Regions from separate parts of the Salipaludibacillus sp. HK11 genome, predicted to be linked through region 1. Evidence: predicted binding sites of a transcription regulator. Region 1 holds the regulator's gene; the other holds the start of a gene.
What was found. Region 1 encodes Rex, which represses fermentation and respiration genes when NADH is low (regulators of the CRP and FNR family bind a similar motif). Its sites were predicted from a motif close to TTGTGAAATATTTCACAA; they were not measured.

Region 1 (4,879 bases):
CAAGCAATAGGAGGGTTGTTCATATGAAGAAACATTCTCGCTTTCAAGGGTATATGTTCTTTTTTCTAGGAACGTTATTTCTATATTTAGCGATCCAATCAGCAGATCAAACTACTGGATGGGGAATCTACACAATTCTGTTCATGGCATTTGCAGCTTTTGACTATTTCTTAGCTTTTCGCCATTTCGGCGGCGTCGCCAAACAAAATCAGGAGAATAACAAAAAATAATTATTAATGAAGCCCTTCGACAAATCTGATCGAAGGGCTTTCTGTTATCAATTAATTTCTTCCTGTTGTTTTCGATGTTCCTTACCTAATAATAATCCCGCTGGAATAGATAGAAACGCCAATACCGCAATAACGAGAAAACCTTCTGTTACAGCCGTTAGACTAGCTTCTTCTAATGTAACGCTACTCGTTGCCATCACTTGTCCACGACGAACCTCAAAATATATCGAAACGAAGACGATCCCTAATGCGGAACTCATTTGTCGCAGGACATTATTCATCGCAGATCCTCGGGAGATAAACTTCTCTGGTATGGCATTCATCCCAGCAGTTGTCGCTGGCATCGTACTTAACCCCATTCCAATTCCCCTTACCGCATTCAGAACAAAGATAACCCATATTGCTGTATCCATTCCAATCAGTCCAAGCAATAAAGTCCCAACAGCACCAATCGTTAATCCTGTCGTGACAATCACCGACGGCCCTTGGCGATCCAATAACCTCCCGCCAATTGTCATGAATATACCCGCTAGTAAAGCCGACGGCAGAAACGTCAACCCGGTCATGATCGCACCCAACCCGTAAACTTGCTGAATTAATAGCGGCAGAAGAAAGATTCCTCCAAACAATGATATCGAACTGATCATTGCTACCCATACACTGTATGTGTAAGCTGGAATTTTAAAGATAGACAAATCTAGTAACGGTTGGTCTGTACGGTTCTCAATACGGACGAATAGATACAACGATAAAAGACCTAATAGCAAAAGGCTGATATTCGTCACGTCTCGTAAATCGTTAAGTTCGGACACTCTACCTAACGCAAACAACATCGAACCTACACCTAGCGTTACCGTTAGAAACCCCCAACGATCAAAGCGAATATTAGCGACTTTTTTCGTCTGCTTTAAATAGTAGATTGAAAAGATTAATCCGAGAACCCCTGATGGGATATTGAAAAGAAATAGCCATTCCCATGAGCCCATTTCTATGATTATTCCTCCAAGAGTAGGGCCGATTGTCGGCGCCATCATCGCAGCTATTCCCCAAACCCCCGTAGCAAGTCCGCGTTCTTTTTTTGGAAATGCTTCAAATATTAATGCTAAAGACAAAGGCATCATCACACCACCACCAACGCCTTGTACCCCTCTAAAAAAAATCAAAGAAGACAAATCCCACGAGAGTGACCCTAATATAGAGCCTAGAATAAACAAAGATAATCCAGCTATATATAGCTGTTTCTTGCCAAACTTATCACCTAAATAACCAGTTAAAGGCATGATCATCCCCATCGTAACCATGAAAATTGTAATCACCCAGCCTGTCGCTACTGCATCCGCTTCAAATATGTTCATTAAATGAGGCACCGCTGGATTCAACATGCTATTATTTAAAATAATTGTAAACGTCCCTAATAAAACCGTTATAACTACCAACCATTTCTGCGGAACCTTCGCCATGATTTCATCACTCTTTCCTTCGTCTCACGAAATATATCTGTTAATCTACTATACCACGAGTTTTATCTACGTGATCATAAAATCCATGCAAAACAAAAACAGGCCTCCACAAATAGAAGACCTGCTACGTTCCTTTATAATGGATAATGTTTTAAGAAATAAATGAGTGATTGCAACTCTACTGAAAGATCAATATGATGAACCCTCACATCATCAGGTACTGACAACCTTGCAGGCGTAAAATTCAGAATCCCTTTGATCCCTGAAGCTACTAGCTGATCAGCGATAGGTTGTGCAACGTGTGATGGAACAGTTAATATCACGACTTCCACATTATTATTTGCAATGCGATCAGCAAATTCATTCAAATGGTAAATCGGCACTTCACCTATTTCTTTCCCTACTTTATCTTCATCCACATCAAAAGCCATTTCAATTCTCGTATTATTTGTTTTGCTAAAGTTATAATTTAAAAATGCCGTTCCCAAGTTTCCAACACCAACGAGTGTTACTTTTGTTAACTCATCTTGATCTAACGTCTTCCTGAAAAATGATAGCAAATAATTCACATTATACCCATAGCCTTTTTTCCCTAACGCACCAAAATAAGAAAAATCTCTACGAATTGTAGCAGAGTCGACTTTTACCGCTTCACTCAATTCAGACGAAGATACACGATGTTTTCCAGAAGCCTGTAAGCCTTCCAAAAAACGATAATATAGTGGCAAACGCTTAGCCGTTGCTTGCGGTATTTTTGCTTGATCCATATCCATGAAACATTGCCCCCCATTCTCATATTCTTACTTCTACTCTAGTCACGCTATTTATGATTACTTTATCATTAATATCAGAATTAACTTCGTTTGAAATCGCCGCTTTTCCCACCCGTTTTTTCACATAAGTAGGTTTCACCAATTACCATGCCTTTATCAATAGCCTTACACATATCATAAATGGTTAACGCTGTCGCAGACGCCGATGTTAACGCTTCCATTTCCACTCCCGTACTGCCTTTTGTCTTCACAGCAACTTCAATCGCCAATTGATATGTATCTTCCTTCACATTCCAATCAAACTGAATGTCGACACCCGACAATGATAATGGGTGACACATTGGAATCCATTGGGACGTGTTTTTAGCTGCCATTATCCCAGCAACTTGAGCAACTGCTAACACATCGCCTTTCTTCATTTTACCTTGTTGAATTGCTTCATAAATTTCTTTGTTCACATAAACACTTGATGTTGCGACAGCAGTTCTGACCGTCTCGTCTTTATGTGAAATATCTACCATTTTAGCACGGCCTTGCTCGTTAAAGTGTGTGAAAGAGTCCATGAACATCCCCCTTTATTTCTTCTTTCATTGTACACCATTCTTTCACAAACTGCATAACTTTGTGATTATGAAGTAAACAACTACTATATTTCCTCGTTCAAATTTCTACTTTCTCCTTAGCACTAGCTAATTATCGCCACAATTCAGTTGCCATTGTTGTTCGTTCTCATGTACACTTAGCTTGTGAAATGAATGGAATTTGATTGTGAGGATGACCAAAATATGATTTTATTACAATGTGCACAAATATCAAAATCATTCGGTACAGACGAAATTCTGTCCAATGTAAAATTAGAAATAAAAAGTCATGAACGGATTGCGCTCGTAGGTAGAAACGGTGCTGGTAAATCAACATTGCTAAAAATTATTACCGGCGAACTTCCTTATGATTCGGGAAACTTAATGATCCCAAAGGACGTTAATATCGGTTATCTCGCTCAGGATAGCGGTCTTGAATCATCACGTTCCATATGGGAAGAGATGTTAACTGTTTTCACCGCTCTAAAAAAAATGGAACAAAACTTGCGAAAACTAGAAGAAAAAATGAGTGATCCTGATCAACCTGATTACGAAAAGATTCTGGAAGAGTACGATCAATTACAACAAGATTTTAAAGACCGTGGTGGCTTTCAATATGAAGCAGATATCCGCAGTATTTTATCTGGCCTTAATTTTAAAAATTTTGACTACAGCACGTCAATTAATTCCTTAAGTGGCGGACAAAAAACCCGATTAGCTCTAGGGAAACTCTTACTGTCGAAGCCTAGCCTATTAGTTTTAGACGAGCCGACAAACCACCTCGACATTCAAACGTTAACTTGGCTTGAGAATTATTTAGCAGGTTATGATGGAGCTATCCTCATCGTCTCCCACGACCGTTTTTTCCTTGACCGTGTTGTCGACTATGTATACGAACTTTCCTTTCATCAAACGCTGAAATTTACAGGGAACTACTCAAAATACTTAGAAGAAAAGGCACGAATGTATGAACAAGAGATGAAGCAATTTGAGAAACAGCAAGGAGAAATTAAGAAATTAGAAACATTTGTGCAAAAAAACTTAGCTCGCGCTTCTACAAGTAACCGAGCAAAAAGCCGTCGAAAACAGTTAGAAAAAATAACGGTAAAAGATAGACCTTCCTCTGAAGATCAGTCAGCAAATTTTCGATTTAATATCGATCGACAAAGTGGCAATGACGTATTAATGATCAACGATTTGACTGTTGGATATGATAGCAAACCTTTATTTGAAAATGTGTCGTTGAAAATGGACCGTGGTGAAAGTGTTGCATTGATCGGACCAAATGGTATTGGTAAATCGACGCTCATTAAAGCCATTGCTGGACAAATGAAGTTAATCAAAGGTGACATCCGTTACGGAAGTAATGTATCTATCGGATACTATGATCAAGAACAAACGAACCTTACATCAAGTAAGTCTGCTCTCCAAGAACTTTGGGACGAATATCCACAGACAAATGAGAAAGACATTCGCACTGTATTAGGAAATTTCCTTTTTACTGGGGAAGATGTATTAAAAACTGTTTATGACCTTAGCGGTGGCGAAAAAGCTCGTTTATCGCTCGCTAAATTGATGATGCAAAAAGCCAACCTTCTCATTTTGGATGAGCCGACAAACCATTTGGATTTAGACAGTAAAGAAGTATTGGAAAATGCGCTTATCGAATATCCTGGTACGCTATTATTCGTATCCCATGACCGCTATTTTGTTAATCGAATGGCTACAAGAGTCGTAGAACTAGCTCCTCATTCCATGACAAGTTTTCTTGGTGACTATGATTACTATGTTGCTAAAAAAGAAGAACAAGCGGAGTTTAAACGATTAGAAGCTGA
Region 2 (4,879 bases), 2.1 Mb from region 1:
TAAAAATAAATCAGTGTAAGAAATAAGTTCATCAAGTTTTGTTACAAAAGACGGACTTGACGAATAACATCCACCTGAACTGTCTATCGTCGTGTGAATACCGAGTTTTTTACATTCTTTAAATAATTCAATAAGAAAATCTAGTTGAAGAAGTGGTTCGCCACCACTTACAGTTACACCACCGTTGGAATGTTTCATGTAAGGTGTATATTTCTGAATATCTTCAATTAAAGATTTAACACTTCTCAATTCACCAGCATCACGATCCCATGAATCGGGATTATGACAGTATTGGCATCGTAAAAGACACCCTTGCGTGAAGATGACATAACGGATTCCCGGTCCGTCTACCATACCTGATGTTTCTACAGAATGAATTCTTCCTTCCATAAGATGACCCCCTAAGAACTAGAAAGCATCGGCAGGATAACTGCTGATGCTTTCCTGAGAAATTTATATCTTTCTATCTGAATGATACGTTTTACATTGATTCGTGGAACGTTCGATTAATAACATCGATTTGTTGTTCACGAGTTAATTTTATAAAGTTTACAGCATATCCCGAAACGCGAATCGTCAATTGTGGATATTCTTCAGGATGCTCCATTGCGTTTAATAATGTTTCACGATTAAATACATTGATATTTAAATGATGACCTTCTTTTTCAGAGTACCCGTCGAGGATTGCAGATAGATTAGCTTTTTGTACATCCTCTTCTTTTCCTAGTGCTTTAGGTACGATCGAGAATGTATTGGAAATGCCATCTAGTGAATTCCCATATGGCATTTTTGCAACGGAATTTAATGAAGCAAGTGCTCCTTTTTTATCTCTTCCGTGAAGTGGGTTAGCACCAGGTGCAAATGGTTCGCCATCTTTACGTCCATCAGGAGTATTTCCAGTTTTCTTTCCGTAAACGACGTTGGAAGTAATCGTTAGAATCGACATCGTTGTCTCTGCATTTCGGTGAGTACCGTGTTGTTTGAGCATATTAGAAAATTTAATAACTAAATCTTTAGCGAGCTCATCAACGCGATCGTCATCATTGCCGTACTGTGGATATTCTCCTTCTACTTCATAGTCTACAGCAAGCCCGTCTGCATCGCGAATAACTTTTACTTTAGAGTGTTTAATGGCACTTAATGAGTCAGCTGCCACGGAGAGACCAGCGATACCTGTAGCCATCGTACGACGTATTTCTTTATCGTGCAGGGCCATTTCAATTTTTTCATAACTATATTTGTCATGCATGAAGTGAATGATATTAAGTGTATTGATGTAGAGTCCTGCAAGCCATTCTAACACAGCATCGTAGTTGCTCATTACTTCATCGTAATCAAGATAATCTGATGTGATTGGAGTAATACCAGGAACGACATTGACCTTCGCTTTTTCATCAACACCACCGTTTATTGCATAAAGTAAAGCTTTTGCAACGTTTGCTCTTGCTCCGAAAAATTGCATTTGTTTTCCGATTGCCATTGCCGACACACAACAAGCAATTCCATAATCATCACCATATTCTGGTCTCATGATTTCGTCATTCTCATATTGTATTGCACTAGTTTCAATCGACATTTTCGAGCAATAATGCTTGAATGTTACTGGTAATGAAGGAGACCATAGTACAGTTAAGTTTGGCTCAGGAGCGGGTCCTAGATTTTTTAAAGTATGAAGGAAACGGAATGAGTTTTTAGTTACTAGTGCACGACCGTCCTGGCCAACGCCACCGATAGATTCTGTTACCCATGTTGGGTCTCCACTGAATAAATCATTGTATTCAGGCGTTCTGGCAAATTTAACTAAGCGAAGTTTCATTACAAAATGATCAACTATTTCTTGAGCTTCAACTTCAGTTAAAGTACCATTTGCTAAATCTCTTTCAATATAGATGTCAAGGAACGTAGAAACTCGCCCTAAACTCATAGCTGCACCGTTTTGTTCTTTTACTGCAGCCAAATATCCAAGATACAACCATTGGAATGCTTCTGTTGCATTCATAGCTGGTTCAGAAATATCAAATCCATATATAGTACCTAATTGTTTTAAGTCTTTAAGCGCTCGAATTTGCTCGGAAGTCTCTTCTCTAGAACGAATCACTTCTTCTGTCATTGCCCCAGAGAAGCTGTTTAATTCGTCTTGCTTTCCTTTAATGAGAAAATCAACACCATAAAGTGCAATACGTCGATAGTCACCAATGATTCGTCCACGACCATAAGCATCTGGAAGACCTGTAATAATACCAACTTTTCTAGCTAATTTCATTTCAGGAGTATAAGCGTCATATACGCCTTGATTATGAGTCTTGGCAAAATCACTGAAAATTTTCTCAACGTCTGCGTCTAGTTCGTAACCGTAAGACTCCAAAGCCGCTTTCGCCATGCGGATCCCACCAAAAGGTTGCATGGATCTCTTGAAAGGTACATCTGTTTGAACACCAACAATTTTTTCTTTTGACTGATCAAGGTATCCAGCATTATGAGAAGTAATAGTAGATACGATTTTTGTATCTAAATCATATACTCCACCTCTTTCACGTTCTTGTGTAGTAAGGTCCATTACTTGCTTCCAAAGATCATTTGTAGCTTCTGTTGCGTTCTCGAGAAAACTCTCGTCACCATTATAAAGAGAGTAGTTGGTTTGAATGAAATCACGAACGTTGATTTCATTATTCCAAAGTCCACTGTTGAAGTTAAACCATGCCGGGTGACTTACATTCTCAATTGTCTTACTCATAATTAACGCCTCCATATAGTTTTAGTTGTAAAACGTGCCATGTCAGACTGATATATTAGTGAATTAAATCACATTTTTAATGTACCTTAAGTATAAAAGTAAAAATGGCTTACAACAATAGCTAAATGTGACACTTTCATGAAAACTAGAACAGAGATCAAATATTTATGTAACAGTTATAATTTTTTAAGAGGTTATTAGTTAGTTTCCCAGTTTAATAAGGTTAAGTTAGATTATTTTACATAAGTGATTTTTCAAATTTTGCTACACTAAAGTGTAACAGATAGATAATGGCTGATTTTAAATGAGCTTATACTAGCTAAAATCTACCTCTAAATAAGTATATAAAGCTGAATCTTTATCATTGTTCAATCGTATATTCTATGTAAAGAAAATTGAATTAATACGATCAAAAGGGGAGAGGTTTATGGATCACTTTAATAAAGATAGCTATTTTGAGCAGCGTGATCAACTAATCAAGCGGCTTCCTGAACCTGAAAAATCAGTCTTTCGTTATTTTCGTGAAGTTGAGGAATCGAATCTTCGTCAGTATGGAAGGTTAACAGTCCATCAGAGAACTCCTATAATGATAACTGCAGAACATTTTATGATGACAGAAGAGGAGACGAAACAAATTTGTTTGTCTGCATCTAATAAATTGAAAGTTCTTTTTAGGAACAAATGGGAGAACTAATAATTCTTGAATTATTCATAAAGCACTAAGATGTGAATATAAAAGGGATCAAAAAAACAATTACTCACACAATTTTTACAGAAAACACTCGATCGACTAAAAGCGAACTCTTTCCGTGCCCAACGCTTTCAGTCTTTCGTTATCGTTCCGAATCAACGAGGCATTCGGAACGTTGGCGGAGTCGAAATTGAAAAACGCTCCGAATCAATGAGGGATTCGGAACGATCGAGGAATCTAAATTGGAAAACGCTCCGAATCAACGAGGGATTCGGACCGTTCGCGGAGTCGAAATTGAAAAACGCTCCGAATCAATGAGGTATTCAGACAGTTCGTTGATTCGAAATTGAAAAACGTTCCGAATCAACGAGGGATTCGGAACGATCGAAGAATCTAAATTGAAAAACGCTCCGAATCAACGGGGCATAACGGGGCACTCGGAACGTTCGAGGAATATAAATTGAAAAACGTTCCGAATCAGCAAGGGATTCGCAATCTTCTCTTTATAACACTCGAGTTTTAGACAGAATACACTCTAAAATTGATCTCAAAATAAATAAAAAATAAATGGCCTTCAAAAAAATGAAGGCCTGCTTTCTGTTACACAGCAGAAGAAAATATCTTATGCCGGATTATATGATGGACTTTCTGCGATTCTTCTGGTGTTAAAGAAACTAGAGGTAATCGAACAGATCCAACTTTAATTGAACACATTTCTAAAGCTGCTTTTACTGGTGACGGGCTAGGAGCACTAAACATGACGTCCATTACTGGTAAAAGTTGACGATGAAGTTGTGCTGCATACTTTACATGACCATTTTCATGTGCTGTAATCATGTCCTTCATCTCGTTACCGATAATATGAGATGACACGGAAACAGCGCCATTCCCACCGATAGATAAAATAGGCAATGTCAAGCTATCATCCCCACTGTAAAGAGTGAAATCATCAGACGTTTTATCAATAATTTCTGACATAGCGTCTAAATCACCGCTTGCTTCTTTAATAGATACGATATTTTTAATTTCTGATAGTCGGATAACTGTAGCAGGGAGCAAAGTGACTGAACTTCTGCCAGGTACGTTATACAACATAACTGGAAGCGGAGTCGCTGCGGCAATAGCTTTGAAATGCGCATACATACCTTCTTGGCTTGGTTTATTATAATAAGGTGTTGCGAGCATGACACCATCGACACCGGCTCTTGTAGCCAACTCAGTTAACTCAATAGCTGCTCTCGTACTATTTGTTCCTGTTCCTGCAATGACTGGACCTCTTCCGTCAACTACTTCAACAGTGAATTCGTAAAGAGATACTTTCTCTTGAATACTTAAAGTAGGAGATTCACCTGTTGTTCCTGCTACGACAATTCCATCAGAACCATTAGCTAATAAATGTTGGATTAATTCTTTCGTTGCTGGAAAATCGATATTGCCATCTTGATCAAAAGGGG

Region 2: the regulator Rex is predicted to act here: its motif matches at 2,791-2,808, upstream of pflB (formate C-acetyltransferase).

What each region holds. Positions count from the first base shown of each region.
Region 1 is NZ_CP181045.1:4,282,939-4,287,817, reverse strand. Features, by position in the region: gene ACM26V_RS20425 (lysostaphin resistance A-like protein) at 1-27, shown strand, start outside; gene ACM26V_RS20420 (YdiK family protein) at 24-230, shown strand; gene ACM26V_RS20415 (MDR family MFS transporter) at 278-1,690, opposite strand; gene ACM26V_RS20410 (redox-sensing transcriptional repressor Rex) at 1,825-2,463, opposite strand; gene moaC (cyclic pyranopterin monophosphate synthase MoaC) at 2,544-3,026, opposite strand; gene ACM26V_RS20400 (ABC-F family ATP-binding cassette domain-containing protein) at 3,249-4,879, shown strand, end outside.
Region 2 is NZ_CP181045.1:1,159,365-1,164,243, forward strand. Features, by position in the region: gene pflA (pyruvate formate-lyase-activating protein) at 1-390, opposite strand, end outside; gene pflB (formate C-acetyltransferase) at 482-2,734, opposite strand; gene ACM26V_RS05870 (hypothetical protein) at 3,162-3,428, shown strand; gene dapA (4-hydroxy-tetrahydrodipicolinate synthase) at 4,026-4,879, opposite strand, start outside.